DNA from 4 places in the Peribacillus sp. YIM B13472 genome. Region 3 is predicted to be linked to each of the others. Evidence: riboswitches for the same ligand, from Rfam matches in the RefSeq annotation. Region 3 holds a riboswitch; each other region holds the start of a gene.
What was found. A riboswitch is a leader RNA that binds a small molecule or an ion and turns the genes downstream of it on or off. The one in region 3 is predicted to bind S-adenosylmethionine.

Region 1 (4,844 bases), on a different contig from region 3:
GAAGTAATCGGCATGCAAAAGCAAAATGCTGGAATACATCATATAACCGCAATTGTAGGCAATCCTCAAGAGAATGTGGATTTTTATGCTGGAATATTGGGAATGCGTATGGTGAAGAAAACCGTTAATTTTGATGATCCAGGCACCTATCATTTATATTTCGGAGATGAATCAGGTTCACCGGGCTCAATCATCACTTTCTTTCCTTGGCCTGAAGCATACCGAGGGACAATAGGTTCTGGACAAGTGGGGATTACAACATATGCCGTTCCGGAAGGGTCAATGGACTTCTGGAAAATGCGTTTGGATAAATTTAACATAGGCTTTGAAAAGGTTTCACGTTTCGGTGAGGAATATCTGGAATTTCAAGACCCGCATGGTTTGCAACTTGAACTGGTTGAGCGTAAAGAAGGTAAAAATAGCAAGTGGTCATTCGGCGGTGTACCAGCTGATAAGGCGGTCAAGGGATTCGGAGGTGCCGTATTATTGACGTCAAAGCCGATCAAAACGATGGAACTATTAGAGAAAGTGATGGGCCTGCAAAAGATTGGGGAAGAGGGCGATTTCATCCGCTTCAAATCCACATCGGACATCGGAAATTTGATAGATGTTAAAAAAACGGTTTTGCCCAATGGGAAAATCGGAGTGGGAACTGTCCATCACCTTGCATGGCGTGCAAGCGATAATGAAGATCATAAAGAATGGAGGGAGCATATAGGTAACCATGGCTATGGTGTGACACCCTTTAAAGACCGTCAATACTTCGATGCCATTTATTTCAGGGAAGATGGAGGCATTCTCTTTGAAGTTGCCACAGATCCACCTGGCTTCGCTCATGATGAAACGAATGAAACGATGGGGAGTAAATTAATGCTGCCGCCATGGCTGGAAGAAAAAAGGGAGTACATGGAGAAAACGTTACTGCCGGCAGTGCCGAGAGTACTAGAGGAGGATAAATGATGAAGCATATTTTTCAAAAAGGAAGTAATCCAGAAGCGCCATTGCTTTTGCTTTTACATGGCACTGGAGGAACGGAAACAGATCTCTTGCCATTAGCGGAAATGGTTTCACCGGGTTCATCCGTATTGAGTGTACGGGGAAATGTACTTGAAAACGGAATGCCTCGGTATTTCCGCCGGTTATCCGAAGGGATTTTTGATGAAGAAGATTTGATCTTTCGTACGAAGGAGCTTTATGACTTCTTGGACTTAGCGGCCGGAAAATATGACTTTGATCGTGACAAAGTGGTAGCATTAGGTTATTCTAATGGTGCCAATATAGCGGCAAGTTTGATGTTCCATTTCGAAGGGGCACTACAAGGAGCGATTCTTCATCATCCAATGGTACCTAGACGAGGTATTGCACTGCCGTCCCTCTCGGATATACCTGTTTTTATTGCTGCAGGTAAAAACGATCCAATCTGCCCGGCAGAAGAAACGGAAGAACTCAATCAACTTTTACTGCAAGCTGGTGCTACGGTGGATGTTCATTGGGAAAATTACGGTCATCAGTTAACACGTTCAGAGGTTGAGGCAGCAGGTTCATGGTTTCATAAGAACTTTATATAAGAATGAAAGAGGGAATGAAGATGATTTCAGTTAATCCTGAAAGTCTGACTGAACGGGAAAATTATAAGTTTTTGACTGGAAGCATTATACCGAGACCTATAGCCCTGGTTACGACACAATCCGAAACCGGTACAATCAATATAGCGCCGTTCAGCTTTTTCAACATAGTCAGTTCCAATCCTCCGATGATTTCCATTTCTGTTCAACGGAAAGAAGGAGTTTCAAAGGACACGGCCCGAAATGCAATTCAAACAGGTGAATTCGTTGTTCATATCACTGATGAAAATAATGTTGCTGATGCAAATCGAACGGCGAAGGAACTCCCATCTGACGAAAGTGAATTGGGTCTTACCAATTTCACGCCAGCTGTTAGTGATAAAGTATCCGTACCTGGATTGCAAGAAGCGAAGGTACGCTTTGAATGTACATTAGAGCATGCGATACCGTTGGCAGGTTCCCAGAATAAACCTGGTTGTGATTTATTGATAGGGAAAATAGTCTGCTATCATATAGAGCAAGATATTTACCATAATGGCCGAATTGACCAGAATGGGCTAAAACCTGTAGCAAGATTAGCGGGTCATACTTATACAAAACTAGGGGAATTATTTGAAATAGAACGTCCTTAAGTGAAAAGAAAGAAAGAATGGCGTCATCTTTTTGAGATGGCTTCATTTTTTTAGATCAAAATTATCCGGTTAGATTTATCTGCAATTTTAATGCGGTGAGCGGTAGTTCCGAAAACTGGCAATCATTTCATTTCAATGCCGGAGGTGCCATGATTGTTAGAATTTAAAAGAAAGTCTTTACAAACGAAAACAAAACTTGACAAATTTTTCATAGATTGATAAAGTTATAAAAAAATAATTTCTTATCCAGAGAGGTGGAGGGACTGGCCCTATGAAACCTCAGCAACAGGTCTAAAAAGGCACTGTGCTAATTCCAGGGGGTGAAACCTTGATAGATAAGACCGTACGTGTTTATTTGTCAGTAACGCACTCTTTTTTAGAGTGCGTTTTCGTTTTTTCTGGATGCAAGATTAAGGAGAGTAAGAATGGAAAACAAAAGGAAGCATGATTTTCAAAGGCAAATGCAAGCACGGCATATAATAATGCTATCGCTTGGCGGGGTGATTGGAACTGGTTTATTCTTAAGTTCGGGTTATACGATTCACCAGGCTGGTCCGTTTGGCACCATCCTTTCGTATCTGATTGGAGCAGTAGTGGTTTATCTAGTCATGCTATGTCTAGGTGAACTGGCAGTACATATGCCCGAGACAGGTGCGTTTCATAGCTACGCAGCCAAATACATCGGACCAGGGACAGGGTATACAGTAGCCTGGTTGTATTGGCTAACTTGGACGGTTGCACTAGGTTCGGAATTCACGGCTGCAGGATTGTTGATGCAGCGATGGTTTCCATCAATAAGTGTCTGGATATGGAGTGCTCTATTTGCCATTTTGGTCTTGGCATTAAATGCGTGGACCGTTAAGTTTTTCGCTGAATCCGAATTCTGGTTTGCGTCTATTAAGGTATTTGCTATTGTGATATTTATTATTCTGGGAGCTGCAGCAATGGTAGGTTTTATTCCAATAATTGATTCACAGTCAGCTCCGTTATTTTCCAATTTCACAAGTGCAGGTTTATTTCCGAATGGTGCTTTCGCCATTCTGATGACGATGCTCGCGGTGAATTTCGCATTTTCTGGAACTGAATTAATTGGAATTGCAGCTGGAGAGACAGTGAACCCTGAAAAAACGATACCAAAGGCAATCCGTATGACATTATGGAGATTGATTATCTTTTTTGTGGGTACCATCGTTGTATTATCCGCATTATTGCCAATTTCGGATGCAAGCGTATTAGAGAGCCCCTTTGTTACAGTTCTGGAACAAATTGGAGTGCCATATGCAGCGGGTATTATGAACTTTGTTATATTAACTGCCATTTTGTCTGCTGCAAACTCAGGACTATATGCCTCATCCAGGATGCTTTGGTCACTTGCAGATAAGAAAACTATATCACCCATATTTGCAAAATTGACAAAACGGGGTGTTCCGGTAAATGCAGTCCTTTTCAGTATGTTGGGCGGTGGTTTAGCCCTTTTCTCAAGTATTATTGCACCGGATACTGTATACATAGTGCTCGTATCCATTTCTGGACTAGCCGTGGTTGTAGTTTGGATGAGTATTAGCGCGTCACAGTTTCTATTTCGCAGGCGATTTATAAAAGATGGAAATTCAGTAAATGATTTGGCTTATCATACACCATTATATCCACTCGTTCCAATCGTTTCTTTTATACTATGTCTTGCTTCTTGCATAGGAATTGCATTTGATCCTACACAACGAATTGCACTATATTGTGGCATTCCTTTTATTTTGTTTTGCTATGGAAGTTATTATTTGACACAAACGATAAAGAAAAGAGGAGTAGACCATGAAGAATAAAATAAACCCAATTGACGCAATATTACGAGATCATTCAGTCATGATTTTGGACGGGGCTCTAGCTACAGAGCTTGAAAGGCATGGGTGCGATTTGGACGATCCCCTGTGGTCTGCACGTGTATTACTTGAAAATCCAGAAGTTATTTATCAGGTTCACTCTGACTACTTTCGTGCTGGTGCTGACTGTGCGATCACGGCAAGTTATCAAGCAACAGTTGAAGGTTTCGCCCTCCGCGGAATACAAGAGAAAGAGGCTTTGGAACTAATCCGGAAAACGGTTTTACTTGCAAGGAAAGCAAGAGATGAATTTTGGATGGAAGAAGAATATCAAACGATTAGACCTAAGCCATTGGTCGCTGCATCAGTTGGACCTTATGGGGCTTACCTTGCAGATGGTTCAGAGTATGTAGGAAACTATGGTGTTTCAGATGAAACTTTAACTGCATTTCATCGCTCGCGAATATCTGCTTTGATTGAAGCCGGTGCTGACATTTTAGCATTTGAAACGATTCCTTCCCTGCAAGAAGCAAAAGTATTACATTCATTATTGAAAGAGTATCCAGAAGTCTATGCTTGGCTATCCTTTTCATTGAAAAATGAAAAAGCGATTAGTGACGGTACATTGCTTGAGGAGTGTACCAGATTGTTTGGGGACAGTGAGCAAATTGCAGCAATCGGCATCAACTGTGCGCCTATATCAGGTATCACGGAAGCCATACAGCTGTTGCGTTCAAACACGCATAAACCAATTATAGTTTATCCGAATTCTGGTGAAACATATAATCCGGAAACTAAAACCTGGCATGGTGAAGAATCATGTAACAGGC
Region 2 (4,844 bases), on a different contig from region 3:
CGATGAGCCACTGGCACAAGAAAAAATGCTTGTTAGGAACGCTAAGAAAATCGGTATTTTGGCAGCTGGACTAGCGGCACAGAAATACGGCAAAACTCTTGATCAAGAACAAGAAATCCTCTCTAACATTGCCGATATCGTATCCCTTGCCTATGCAGCTGAATCCGTGGTATTGCGTACGGAGAAAGCCATTGCAGCTACAGGCCTGGAGAAGAACAAACAAAAGGTGCTTTACACTGAAATCTTCGTTCAGGAAGCTTTCAATGAAATAGAACAGCATGCAAAAGAAACATTGATTGCAGTGGAAACAGGCGATACTCTTCGCATCATGCTTTCGTCGCTCCGCAAGCTGACAAGACACAATCCGATCAATGTCATTGCGAAAAAACGTGAAGCTTCCATCAAGGTAATCGAAGCGGAAAAATATGCTCTTTAAGCAATGAATCAGAAACTGTAAAGGGAATGCCCGTAAAGGCATTCCCTTTATTTCCTTTGATGAAATCGCATTGGAAATTCAAAAGACATTTCATTGTATTGCGTGCTGAAAACGGGTATTCTATTGATAGGTGGTGAAATGATGGGCTTAACATTATATTGGTACCCAAAATGCGGCACATGCCGTAACGCGAAGAAGTGGCTGGATAATCAAGAACTGCAATATGAAGCGATCCATATAGCGGAAAATCCGCCTTCGCGAACAGAAATAGAACAACTATATAAAATCAGCAATTTGGAATTGAAGAAGTTTTTCAATACTAGCGGTCAAAAATATCGGGAGCTGGGCTTAAAGGATAAGCTGAAAGAAGCTTCTGAAGCAGAGATGCTTGATATATTGTCCACGGATGGCATGCTTCTGAAAAGACCGATTGTTACAGATGGCACCAAAGTGACGGTAGGTTTCAAAGAAGAGCAATTCGAACAGGTTTGGAACTGAAATTTCACAAAATATTTGGTTAATTCCTTACTTAAACAAACAATCTACCTTATAATGTAATAGATAAAATAAGATGTACATATGGAGGGTTAATAATGACAACAACACCAAAAGAACTTCGTTACACTAAAGAACATGAATGGGTCAAAACGGAAGATGGAACAGTGCGCATTGGGATTACGGCTTTCGCACAGTCCGAGCTTGGGGACATCGTATTCGTTGAGCTTCCGGAAATCGGCGATGAATTGAAAGCGAACGAACCATTTGGAAGTGTTGAATCCGTTAAGACCGTTTCTGAGCTTTATGCACCTATCAGTGGCAAGGTTGTTGAAGTAAACGAAGATTTAAGTGACAACCCTGAATATGTAAATGAGTCTCCTTATGAAAAGGCATGGATGGTCGTGCTTGAACCATCTAATAGCAGTGATATTGAAAACTTGATGAGCGCTGAAGAGTATGAGAGTTTAATCAACGGTTAAAAAGAAGGAGAGGGGGGACTGAAAAGGCCTGCTCTCTTTTTCATTTTGTACAGCGGCAGTTGCGCACATAATTCGTGAGATGGAGTGATGACATGGAGTGGGGCGAATTCGATAAAGTGATCATTGTAGAAGGCAGTTCCGATAGAAGAAAAGTTGCCTCCGTTTTAAATGAAGATGTGGAAATAAGATGTACGAATGGGACCATATCATTAACTAAGCTGGATGAATTAGTGGATGAATTGATGGATCGTGATGTTTATCTCCTTTTTGACGCAGATGAATCAGGAGAAAAGCTGCGGAAGCAGTTCCGAAGGGAAATGCCGGAAGCGAACCACTTGTATATTAATAAAATGTACAAAGAAGTGGAAAGCTCACCCGAACATCATATCGCAACTGTGCTACTATCTGCCAATATGAATGTGAAAATGAAATTTTTAAGTCAAAGGGTGAACGATTAATTGATGCAGGAATGGAAAGAAGAAGAGTGTAAGCTTGCTGTTAAAAATGGGGAAACCTTTTGCTTATATTTATATACGCCTTTATGCGGCACTTGTCAGGTTGCCTCCAAGATGCTGACGATATCCTTGGAGCTGTTCCCGGAATTGAAGGCAGGCAAAATGAATATGAACTATGTCCAAGCAATTGCCGAATCATATGAAATCGAAAGTGTGCCTTGTTTATTGCTTTTCAAACAAGGACAGCTGCAAAAAAAAATATATGCCTTTCAATCCGTTCCTTATTTGTACGGATTGCTTAAGGAAATCAGCTAAGAAACCAATCAGAACCGTGGTTGGTTTCTTTGTTGCGGATATTTGAATGCGAGATCGGAATTAAACAAAGAATATTCTAACAATTCATTGACTGATTTATTCTAAAATGATATATTTTGAATTAAGTAATGGCAGAATTTAATAGTTCTTATCAAGAGTGGCGGAGGGACTGGCCCGACGAAGCCCGGCAACCGGTATAAATTTTATATACGGTGCTAATTCCAGCAGAGTGTTGGCTCTGGTAGATGAGGTGTGTTCTTGAGACCTCTTCTTATTGAAGTGGTTTTTTTGTTTATAAATGGCCAGATTTCATATAATTCCAACTAAATCCATAGAAAAAAGGTGAAATAATATGTCAGAGAAAAAGTTGCGTTTCGAAACATTGAGTGTTCATGGCGGTCTGCAAGCTGATGAAACAGGTGCACGTGCAGTTCCTATCTACCAAAGCAATGCATACTTGTTCAAAGACACCGACCATGCAGCGAATTTATTTGGCCTAAAGGAGAATGGCTATATATATACACGACTTCATAATCCCACGGTCAGCGTTTTTGAGGAAAGAATGGCCTTATTGGAAGGCGGTATCGGCGGATTGGCAACAGCAAGCGGAATGGCTGCCATCTCACTTTCAATCCTGAATATTGCCGCTGCAGGTGATGAGATTGTTTCAGCCTCTACATTATATGGCGGTACGTATAACCTTTTTGAAAATACTCTTCCTAAATATGGGATTAAAGTGAAGTTCGTTTCTCCCGATGACCCTGAAAATTTCAAAAGGGCGATTACGCCAAGAACTAAAGCCATTTTTGCTGAAACGATCGGTAATCCAAGTTTGAGGGTGCTTGATATTGAAGCGGTAGCGGAAATCGCCCATGATGCCGGCATACCTTTAATCATTGATAATACCTTTGCGACACCGTATCTTTGCAGACCAATTGATTTTGGAGCGGACATCGTCATCCATTCCGCTACAAAATGGCTTCTGGGAAATGGAACGACACTAGGCGGTGTCATCGTGGATGCAGGGAAGTTCGATTGGAACTCGCCAAACTACCCTGGCTTCACGGAGCCTGACCCAAGTTACGACGGTCTGGTATACGCCGAGGCAGTTGGACCTGCCGCATTCATAACGAAAGCTAGAGTCCAGTTACTTCGTGATTTAGGCCCTGCGCTAAGTGCCCAAAGTGCATTCCAGTTTACGCTTGGACTTGAAACGCTGCACGTAAGGATGAAAGAGCATCTATCAAACACCAAGTCTGTCATTAAATATTTAAAAAACCATCCTGCCGTGACTTGGGTTTCGCATCCTGGTGATGAGGATCATCCCGATAAAGCCCTTGCGGATAAATATTTGCCTAAGGGAGCTGGATCTGTCGTGACTTTTGGAATACAAGGTAATCGCGAAGCTGGGGCAAAACTTATCAATTCGGTGGAATTATGGTCCCATGTGGCGAATGTAGGGGATGCGAAGAGCTTGATCATCCACCCAGCCAGTACGACCCATCAACAATTGAATGAGGCGGGTCTTGCGAAAGCGGGTGTACGTGCCGATCAAGTCCGATTATCCATTGGGATTGAAAATGTAGACGACTTAATAGAAGATTTGGAGCAGGCGATTGAAAAAGCGACGAATATCGTCTCCTTGACTTCCAAAACGCTTTAAGCAAAGTTCCTGTTCATTCTTGAACTAGAAATAATATACATTGCGCTCCTTTTTTATCTATGATAAAATTTCTCCATACTAAAGAACTTAATGATGTACAAATATTCTATATATTAGCTCTTATCAAGAGAGGTGGAGGGATGTGCCCGATGAAACCCGGCAACCGACAAGGAGATTTCCTTGGAAAGGTGCCAATTCACACAAAGTTTAATTACTTTGGAAGATGAGAGAAAGGCCTGCTTTTTCACCTGCCTTTCTGCTCATGCAGAAAGGTTTTTTCTGTTTTAATGGGGAAAACATGTGCATGATATGAGAAACAGACTAATAATGTAGAGAAATCAACTAAGTTCATAGGTTTTATTGGATAAAAGAGGTGAGGATTAATGATTACATTGACGAAAGTCAGTAAGCTGTTCCTAACAGGAAAAGGAAACAGTGAGACGATCAAGGCTGTAAATAATGTGAATGTTGAAATAAATAAAGGCGAGATTTTCGGAATCATCGGTTACAGTGGAGCGGGGAAAAGTACTTTGATCAGAATGCTCAATGGATTGGAAACACCCACAGAGGGATCCGTTGTGGTGGCTGAGAAGGAAATTTCAAAAATTAAAGGGGCTCAGCTCCGTAAGGCCCGTCAAGAAATCAGCATGATTTTCCAACATTTCAATCTATTATGGTCAAGGACCGTTCAGGAAAATATTTCTTTCCCATTGGAAATTGCAGGAGTTTCTAAAACTGAACGAACCAAGCGTGTGAACGAATTGATCAAGTTAGTCGGACTGGAAGGCAGGGAAAAGGCCTACCCTTCACAATTAAGCGGAGGGCAAAAGCAAAGGGTGGGTATAGCCAGGGCTCTGGCAAATAACCCTAAAGTGCTTCTGTGTGATGAAGCGACATCTGCCTTGGATCCGCAGACTACCGATTCCATACTCGAATTGCTTGTTGACATCAATCAGCGCCTGGGATTGACGATCGTCTTGATAACACATGAAATGCAT
Region 3 (4,844 bases):
ATTTATTTTGGACCTTTTTTAAAATAGCACCTGTCACATTCGGAGGCGGGTTTGCGATGATCCCTTTAATCGAAAAAGAAGTGGTCGAAAAGAGGAAATGGATGAAAAGCGAAGAAGTTACGGATGTTTTTGCCTTATCCCAGTCCGTACCGGGAGCTGTCGCCATTAACTCCGCCACCTTTATCGGCCATCGAATTGCCGGAATGAAGGGGGCAATGGCCGCCATGATCGGTGTTTCATTACCTACCTTTTTAATTGTTCTGCTCCTCGGCTTTTTGTATTTTTTCATTCAGGATAATCCGAAGATAGAATCCGCATTCATATCGATCAGAGCTTCCATTGTAGCCATCATCGCCTATGCGGCTATCAAGATAGGAAAAACGGCTGTTGTAGATAAATCAACTTTCTGTATTTTAATAGTAGGAATTCCAGTCCTCTTCTTTATTCATCCTGTGATAGTTATAGTAGCAGGAGCTGTAGCGGGTATTGTGACAATCTCCATTAAGAGAAAATTAGGTTACGATGTCAAGATGGACAGAAAAGATATAAGAAAAGAAGAAAATGATTTCGAACCTTTCATGGGTGCTGGCATATAGGTAAATCAAAAAAGGGGCTAACTAATTTTCAAGAAAGCGTGTGATGAAATGATGGAATTGTGGGAGTTGTTTAGTACCTTCTTTATTATCGGCTTTGTATCGTTCGGAGGCGGATACGCCATGATTCCCCTAATAGAATCGGAAGTCTCACAGCATGGATGGATGACGACGCAACAATTTACCGATATAATCGCCATTTCCGGAATGTCTCCAGGACCTGTCACAGCCAATAGTGCCATTCTCGTTGGCTATTCGACTGCTGGATTAGCAGGAGCCATATCATCTGCTCTCGGAATCTTGCTACCTGCTATTATATTCGTCACCGTCATAGCCACCTTCTTCAGCAAATTGAATCATTATCCAGTTATTCAATCCATGTTTTATGGTTTAAGACCCATTGTCACTAGTTTAATCCTCTTTGCAGCAATCAGTTTAGCACTTTCCAATCATATGATAGTCCAGAACTTTTCATGGCATACGATAAGCTTATTACTCGTTTTTGGATTATCATTATTTGCCCTAATGAAATTACGCTGGCACCCAGCCTATGTAATTATTCTTTCTGGTTTAGTTGGTGTTGTCCTCTATTCATGACAAATGTCGCACACACAACCATTATGCGTCGCGTTTTCAATATGGACGGGAATTACGCAGTTATTTTGGTGATGGAAAAAAAGTTTGTTACCATACATTTAAAAATACAAGGAAATGAAATGAAGACTGCCTTGATTACATTTTGAACACTGATACTGACATAAGTGCGAAGATCACTTTTGAATTGCTTATGTTTTAGTATTTCACCCATACAGAAAACACCCTGCATCCAATGATTCAGGGTGTTTTTTCATTATTATTCTCTTTTTAAGAAGTATGTTTCTTCGTTTCATCATTTCCCTGCTGAAACCGTGGAAAACCAATCAAGATGGCAACGACACCACAAAGTCCAATTAGTATTGGATAATATGAATACGGCAAGATGCTCATCGGAGAAATTTTTGCTACCCCTGCTGCAACAAGCAGTTGTGCTCCATATGGAATCAACCCTTGGATACAACAGGCAAAAACGTCAAGTAAGCTCGCCGATTTACGCGGATCAATCCCATACTTATCAGCGATATTTTTGGCAAGTGGCCCGGCAATGATAATCGAAATCGTGTTATTTGCCGTCGAAAGGTTCGTCAAACCAACAAGCCCGGCAATGCTGAATTCCGCCCCTTTTTTTGATTTGCTATTTCGGGTCACGAGGTGGAGTAGATAATCGATGCCACCATTATGTTTGATTACAGCTACCATACCTGCTATTAAAATGGCAAGGAAGGATATTTCATACATTCCCGCCATTCCTTCACCAACTTTTTGAATGACACCCAACGGTTGATAACTTCCATCAGCCAAGCCGATAATTCCGGCAAATACGATTCCGATGGAAAGGACCAGGAACACATTGACTCCTGCCAATGCAGTGATCAATACGCAAAGATATGGAAGAATCTTCACCCAATTATAAGACTGTTGGGAGATGTCGGCTTGTTCGCCCATGGTTAAAATTCCTAGGATGACACATGTGATGATGGCAGCAGGTAAAACGATGAAAAAATTCACTTTAAACTTATCCTTCATTTTCGTTCCTTGAGTTCGAACTGCAGCGATTGTCGTATCTGAAATGAAGGAAAGGTTATCTCCAAACATCGCACCACCAATAACGGCCGCCATTGATAGGGCAAGCGAAATATCGGTTTGCTCACTAATTCCCACCCCGATAGGCGCTAGTGCTACAATCGTTCCCATGCTCGTCCCCATAGATAGAGAAATAAAACAAGCGATAATGAAAATCCCTACCATTAATAGATTTTGCGGAAAAACAGCTAAGGCAAGATTCACAGTTGATTCAACTGCCCCCATGCCATTGGCAACTTCGGCAAAAGCGCCAGCTAAAAGGAAAATGATAACCATTAACATAATATTGGCGTCACCGGCACCTTTACAGAAGATATCAACCTTTTCATTGAATGTCTCTTTCCGATTCATCGCCAATGCAGCTGCCGATGCAATTGAAATCGCTACAATCACCGGAAATGAATAAAAATCTTTAGTGATGATTCCGGACCCTATAAATAAAATTAAAAATACGACAAACGGGATCAATGCCCATGGATTTCCTTTATTGTTTGCACTCATGATGTACACCTCTTTTTATTTTTCCCGCGACATTTGTCACAGCTCTTATTCTATTAACAGTTTTCGCAAATAACTCCAATTTGAACCTACCTGATTATCCAGTCATGGAGCTATAGCAAAAAAACTGGCATAAAAAAGACCCCTTCTATTTAACAACAAGAAGAGGTCTTTTAATTTATAAAAAACACCCTCCTTATCTTTCAGGCGAAAATCAGCCTGCTGGATTTGGCACAGCACTCCATTTAAGTCCGCTGCCGAGACATCTTCGGGCCAGTCCCTCCGTCTCTCTTGATAAGAAGATTACATTATATAATTTATCAAAAATTACGATGCCTGCCAGAAAAGTACCACGCTGGAAACTTGCCTAAGTTCGTGACATCGAAAGTCGTTTTGAAAAGCAAATATAACAGTACAGCATTTTGTCTATTTTCGCAAGGGTTAATTTTAAATTATTTTACATGCACTCCTTACTGATTATAAAGAGATCTTGACATGTGCAGTTAATCAGTTATTTTCATTTATCGGGACGGAATTCATATAAAAAAGAGGTCTAATGACCTCTCAGCAAATTTGTTGTATTAGGTTAGATGAATTATTTTTGGTCGAGTTCACATCAGTCGATACCTCAAAGGCTTCCATCTGTTCCGAATCGAATGACTTTAAATACTGCTGCAGATATGCAGGATCATTATTGGTTGGATTCAACCAATCCTTTTCATCTTCCGGTTTTAGGATGACAGGCATACGATCATGAATGCTGGTCATCAGCTCATTAGGAACGGTTGTTATAACGGAGCACGTGTAGATGCTGAGGCCTTCAGGGGATTTCCAGGATTCCCATATACCGGCCATTCCAAATGGAGCATGATTCTTCAGTTTTATTCGCATCGGTATTTTTCTTTCTGGTGTCTTCTTCCACTCATAAAATGAGTCAGCGATTATCAAGCATCTCTTCTTCTTATACGCATTCTTGAAGCTTGCTTTCTCGGCAATGGTTTCCGCTCTGGCATTGATCATTTTATAGCCCACTTTTTCGTCTTTTGCCCAGAAAGGAATGAGTCCCCACCGAAGATATCCAAGTCGGTTCATTGCCCCGTCATTAATGACGGATAGCACGGATTGGGAGGGAGCAATATTGTAGCTGAATTGGTATTCCTCATCAAATGATCCTTGAATATCAAACCGATCTTTTATTTCTTCAATGTCAGTGAAAAGGGTGAAACGTCCACACATAATATCGCCTACCGTATTAAGATTTATTACAGTGTAACAAATGGAACGGGAAGGCACAAATCAGCGTTCTAAAATCCTGATGTCGGTAAATGGTTGATTAAATAATTCGCTGGAAATCAAAAGAGTGCCAAGGACTTCTCTTTCATCTTCAGCTTTAATGATTTCCGACAAAATTAAGGTACTGCCATTCCTAACCGTCACTTTATATTCATTCATGGAATCCCCCCTCAAAAGGCTAGATGGTTGTTATTATAAACTAAAAACCCACAAGTATCAGTATTGAACTCTGGCAGAGTTATGGTTAATCATCTAATGAAGAGGCCGTTTGGAGGTTCCTTTACACTTTAAAGGGTTAGTCGAACAATGCCCGGGACCATAAATCCTTGATAGGCGGCAAAAAAAGACTGTCCATGAATGATTCATGGACAGTCAGGATCTGTCAAAGGTTTATCGCTTCAATACTGATAATTGATTATGGAGATGGCATTGAGGAAAGCCCCAACAGCAGGTGTGAAAAGGAACGCTCTTCTAAAAGGACCAAATTGGAGTTGCCCCCTTTTCCATGTCCATTCATTATTTAAAATGCAGTAAAACCTCATTTATTAAATGTGCTGCCAATGTAACGGTTTTATTATTTTCGTCCAAAGAAGGATTCACTTCCGAGATATCAAAGGAGAGGATCTTTTCATTCGATACGATATGCCTAATAATGGAACGGACCAATTTCGGATTCAGTCCAAACGGCGATGGAGCACTTACCCCAGGTGCGTAGGCTGAATCAATAACGTCCGTACATAATGTAAGAATAATGTAGTCATTTTCCTTAGCGAATTCATT
Region 4 (4,844 bases), on a different contig from region 3:
CTTGCATTTGGTAAGCAGCACGAGTGTTTTCAGTCAATGAACTGTCATCATAGTTCGCTTCACGTGTATCCGGATCAACAACAACATTTTCCAGTACGGCACCGAAACGGATCGCATCGAAAATTTGCGGTTCTTTTTCACGTGAAAGGTTGATCGTTTTAGCATAGCAGCCGCCTTCGATGTTGAATACGCCGTTAGAAGACCAGCCGTGCTCGTCATCGCCAATCAGTTTACGGCTAGTGTCTGCAGACAATGTCGTTTTGCCTGTACCGGACAGTCCGAAGAATAAAGCGACGTCCCCTTCACGTCCTACGTTAGCAGAGCAATGCATTGGAAGGATTCCAGCCTCTGGAAGTAAGTAGTTCATGATCGAGAAGATCGATTTTTTCATTTCTCCTGCATATTCCGTTCCGCCGATCAAGATTGTACGGCGTTCAAATGAAACGATGATGAAAGTTTCGGATGCAGTTCCATCAACTTCCGGGTCTGCTTTGAAGTTAGGTGCAGAAAGGATTGTGAATTCAGCTTCGTGACCTCTCAGTTCCTCTTCGTTTGGACGGATGAACAAAGTATGGGCGAAAAGGTTATGCCAAGCATATTCATTAACAACACGGATAGGAAGACGTGATGATTCGTCTGCACCAGCGAAACCTTTAAAAACAAAAATCTCTTCTTTTGCTTTTAGGTAGTCAACTACTTTATTATATAGTTTATTGAACACATCTTCGGAAATTGGCTGGTTCACTGAACCCCAATCGACTTTATCTTTAACTGATGCTTCTTCCACGATATATTTATCTTTAGGTGAACGACCTGTATATTTGCCAGTTTCAGCTTTTACCGCACCGGTAGATGTTAGAACGCCTTCATTTCTGCTTAATACTTTTTCGACCAATTGAGGAACTGAAAGTTGAGTTTGCACATTGTTTCCTGTTAATAATTGGTGTAACTCATTAGAAACGTCTACAGAATTCATATATGAGGTACCTTCCTTTGTTTAAGTTTTTAGATTACAATTAGTATAACACATTCATTTAATTAGTCTATACTATTTATTTTAATTTGTGATTATTTTCAGTTGGTCGCGTTAATCATTTTAATCCGGCAGGAACCGATTCAGGATTATCGCATAAACTTTCATGAAGAAAATTTTATTTTAATAGGAAGTAAGTAAACAATATATGTCTAAAGGGAAAGTCAGGATGTCGTTTCTTTTCGGATGCTCATTCCTTTATTATTAATGGCAATTTACAGCATTTCTATTCGTGTTTTGCATTGTAAACCCTTCTAGGACGTTGTATCAACATGTTTTTTCAAATGAACGCCATTCTGGGTGGAAATGTTCTTTTTAGAAAAGCATTGACAAGTTCCTGCCAGATACGATAATATCTTAAATTGTACGGATTCTCTTATCCCGAGTTGGTGGAGGGACAGGCCCTTTGAAACCCAGCAACCTGCCATATTGAACTTGACTCCAAGATCGATCGCCGAAAATAAAGCGAAGGTCTTCAAGGAATAGTGGTGATGGTGCTAACCTGAGCAAGGTAAAAAACCCTTGAACGATAAGAGTGAAAGGATAGAAGACAGAATGTTAAACCTTTCCTCATTTGCCAGGGAAGGTTTTTGTGTTTTTTTAAGTAATTCTGTGTCTATAGTTGAAACTAATGAGGGAAACGAGTTCCGTAAAAATCAGGCTTTTGCCTGCAACATACTAACTTCCAAGGAGGAAATATGATGTCAAAGAAACGTCTATTTACTTCTGAATCTGTTACAGAGGGCCATCCGGACAAAATTTGTGACCAGATTTCAGATTCCATTTTAGATGCTATCCTAGCTAAGGATGCAAATGCACGTGTTGCGTGTGAAACTAGCGTAACTACAGGTCTTGTACTTGTTGCTGGTGAAATTACAACGTCCGCTTACGTGGATATTCCGCGTATCGTTCGTGATACGATTAAAGGAATTGGCTACACACGTGCGAAATACGGTTTCGATGCTGAAACTTGTGCCGTGTTAAGTTCCATTGATGAGCAGTCTGCCGATATCGCAGCTGGTGTCGACAAAGCATTGGAAGCTCGTGAAGGAAACATGTCAGAGGAAGAAATCGATGCAATCGGTGCAGGGGACCAAGGTCTTATGTTCGGATTTGCTTGTAATGAAACAGAAGAGCTTATGCCGCTTCCGATTTCATTGGCGCATAAACTTTCATTCCGCTTGGCTCAAGTTCGTAAAGATGAAACTCTTGCTTACCTACGCCCTGATGGTAAAACACAGGTAACTGTGGAATATGATGAAAATAACGTTCCTGTACGTGTAGATACGATCGTTATCTCTACACAACATGATGCAGAAATTACGCTTGAACAAATTCAAGCCGATCTAAAAGAACATGTGATCAAAGCAGTCGTTCCAGCTGAATTGATCGATGCCGATACTAAGTACTTCATCAACCCGACTGGCCGTTTCGTAATTGGCGGACCTCAAGGGGATGCTGGTCTTACTGGACGTAAAATCATCGTTGATACTTACGGCGGTTACGCTCGTCACGGCGGCGGTGCATTCTCTGGTAAGGATGCTACTAAAGTTGACCGTTCTGCTGCATACGCTGCTCGTTACGTTGCGAAAAACATCGTGGCAGCCGGCCTTGCCGACAAAGCGGAAGTTCAACTGGCATACGCAATTGGTGTGGCAGAGCCTGTATCTATCTCAATTGATACGTTCGGAACTGGTACAGTTAGCGAAGAAGTCCTTGTTGACCTAGTTCGCGCTAACTTCGACCTTCGTCCAGCAGGTATCATCAAAATGCTTGACCTTCGTCGCCCGATCTACAAACAAACAGCTGCCTACGGACACTTTGGCCGTACAGATGTCGATCTTCCATGGGAACGCACGGACAAAGCAGAAACATTAAAAGCACAAGCGTAATCCATATAGAAAAAGGTGTCCCGCAATTAGCGAGGCACCTTTTTTTATGGATTAATTTTGCCTTCAGCGGGAATAATTCAAGAAATCCCAAAGAAATTCAAGTTACGTGCAATACGCCGTGAGTCAGGGCGTTTACAAGTTTGTTTGGGTCAACTACTCGTGAGTTCGAGCGGTTTACTCGTGAATTTGTAGCATTTACTCGTGAGTTGAGCAATTTACTCGTGAGTTCGAGCCGTTTACTCGTGAATATGTAGCATTTACTCGTGAGTTCGAGCCGTTTACTCGTGAATTTGTAGCAATTACTCGTGAATTCGAGCCGTTTACTCGTGAGTTTGCAGCATTTACTTGTGAGTTCGAGCGGTTTACTCGTGAATTTGTAGCAATTACTCGTGAATTCGAGCCGTTTACTCGTGAATTAGAGCAATTTACTCGTAAGTTCGAGCAATTTACTCGTGAATTAGTGCAATTACTCGTGAGTTTGGAACGTTTACTCGTGAGTTTCAGTGCAATACTCATAACTTTCAGTCAATTACACGTGAGTTACTTTATTCGTTCCGCCGTTTTATAGTATTGGCCTTTTTCGGCGTATTCACGTACGATGCGTTCCATATCCTGGCGATCTTCTTCGTTAATTTCGCGAATGACTTTAGCTGGACGTCCGAATGCCAACATGTTCGGTGGAATGACTTTACCTTGGGGAACGAGACTGCCGGCACCGATGAATGCACCTTCGCCGATTTCGGCTTCATCAAGTACGATCGATCCCATGCCGATCAAAGCTCCTTTGCGGATTTTACAGCTATGTAAAATGACCTGATGGCCAATGGTCACTTCATCCTCGATGATCAATGGATTATTTGGGCTTTGGTGCAGGACGCTGTTATCCTGTATACTGACTTTTTTCCCGATGATGGTTGGGGATACATCACCGCGAATGACGGAATTGAACCAAATGGATGTTTCGTCGCCGATTTTGACATCACCTGTCACTACAGCATTTTCGGCAATATAAGCGCTTTCAGCGATTTCAGGTTCTTTGCCTTTATACGGATAAATAATCATTTTCAATCATTTCCTTTCCGAAGTGAATATTTTTATGTATTATTTTAATATACCGTATGCAAATATACTTGGCTATTTATAATAGCAATGTACAACTTGTTAGATTTCTTTTTTGTCGAAAATCACGAATATGGTTATAATTTATATATATTATTTTGACTATCATGGATCGTATACAACAAGTGAAAAGTGAAAGGGGGATTTCGAATGTGGAAATGGGAGACAGAAGGAGACGCAAAGGGCGTCATTGTCATCATTCATGGGGCAATGGAACATCACGGACGTTATAAGTGGGTAACACAAATGTGGCTTTCAGCTGGATACCATGTCGTCATGGGCGACCTTCCTGGGCAGGGTATGACAACTCGCGCCTACCGGGGACATATCGATTCCTTTGATGAGTATTTGGATGAAGTGAAAAGCTGGATAGAAGAGGCTTACGAATATTCGTTGCCGGTCTTTTTACTTGGACACAGCATGGGCGGTTTGATTTCGATACGCCTTCTTCAGGAAGAGGAATGGGACATTGCAGGGGTGATTCTTTCTTCTCCATGCTTGGGCCTCGTGACGAAGCCGCCGAAGTTCCTTACAACCATCTCGCATGGTTTGAACATCGTGATGCCCATGTTCAGGGTAGATTCCGGATTGACACCTGAAATGGCGACGAGAAGTGCGGAAATTCGTGAATCCGATAGAAACGATACATTATATATCACGAAGGTTTCGATTCGCTGGTATCGGGAGCTTGCACAGGCCATGAAAGATGCTTTTGAAGAGATTCCTGAATTTCAGGATGTGCCGCTTTTGGTCATGCAGGGCGGAGATGACCGAATCGTGAATAAGAAGGCTGTTCGTGA

Region 1: another riboswitch for S-adenosylmethionine. It lies ahead of mmuP (S-methylmethionine permease); the one in region 3 lies ahead of ACFX4I_RS05110 (Na+/H+ antiporter NhaC family protein).
Region 2: another riboswitch for S-adenosylmethionine. It lies ahead of ACFX4I_RS02645 (O-acetylhomoserine aminocarboxypropyltransferase/cysteine synthase family protein); the one in region 3 lies ahead of ACFX4I_RS05110 (Na+/H+ antiporter NhaC family protein).
Region 4: another riboswitch for S-adenosylmethionine. It lies ahead of metK (methionine adenosyltransferase); the one in region 3 lies ahead of ACFX4I_RS05110 (Na+/H+ antiporter NhaC family protein).

Annotation. Positions count from the first base shown of each region.
Region 1 covers NZ_JBHZPG010000025.1:41,500-46,343, forward strand. The annotation lists gene ACFX4I_RS18090 (ring-cleaving dioxygenase) at 13-960, shown strand; gene ACFX4I_RS18095 (alpha/beta hydrolase) at 960-1,568, shown strand; gene ACFX4I_RS18100 (flavin reductase family protein) at 1,589-2,197, shown strand; SAM riboswitch class I at 2,437-2,539, shown strand; gene mmuP (S-methylmethionine permease) at 2,623-4,017, shown strand; gene mmuM (homocysteine S-methyltransferase) at 4,007-4,844, shown strand, end outside.
Region 2 covers NZ_JBHZPG010000002.1:194,068-198,911, forward strand. The annotation lists gene ACFX4I_RS02620 (acyl-CoA dehydrogenase family protein) at 1-436, shown strand, start outside; gene ACFX4I_RS02625 (arsenate reductase family protein) at 578-934, shown strand; gene gcvH (glycine cleavage system protein GcvH) at 1,030-1,413, shown strand; gene ACFX4I_RS02635 (toprim domain-containing protein) at 1,506-1,871, shown strand; gene ACFX4I_RS02640 (thioredoxin family protein) at 1,875-2,183, shown strand; SAM riboswitch class I at 2,329-2,435, shown strand; gene ACFX4I_RS02645 (O-acetylhomoserine aminocarboxypropyltransferase/cysteine synthase family protein) at 2,536-3,846, shown strand; SAM riboswitch class I at 3,964-4,076, shown strand; gene ACFX4I_RS02650 (methionine ABC transporter ATP-binding protein) at 4,230-4,844, shown strand, end outside.
Region 3 covers NZ_JBHZPG010000004.1:137,522-142,365, forward strand. The annotation lists gene ACFX4I_RS05100 (chromate transporter) at 1-596, shown strand, start outside; gene ACFX4I_RS05105 (chromate transporter) at 645-1,190, shown strand; gene ACFX4I_RS05110 (Na+/H+ antiporter NhaC family protein) at 1,458-2,774, opposite strand; SAM riboswitch class I at 2,965-3,072, opposite strand; gene ACFX4I_RS05115 (SOS response-associated peptidase) at 3,336-4,007, opposite strand; gene ACFX4I_RS05120 (hypothetical protein) at 4,068-4,223, opposite strand; gene hutG (formimidoylglutamase) at 4,581-4,844, opposite strand, start outside.
Region 4 covers NZ_JBHZPG010000021.1:31,799-36,642, forward strand. The annotation lists gene pckA (phosphoenolpyruvate carboxykinase (ATP)) at 1-976, opposite strand, end outside; SAM riboswitch class I at 1,407-1,569, shown strand; gene metK (methionine adenosyltransferase) at 1,732-2,925, shown strand; gene ACFX4I_RS16435 (gamma carbonic anhydrase) at 3,466-3,984, opposite strand; gene ACFX4I_RS16440 (alpha/beta hydrolase) at 4,195-4,844, shown strand, end outside.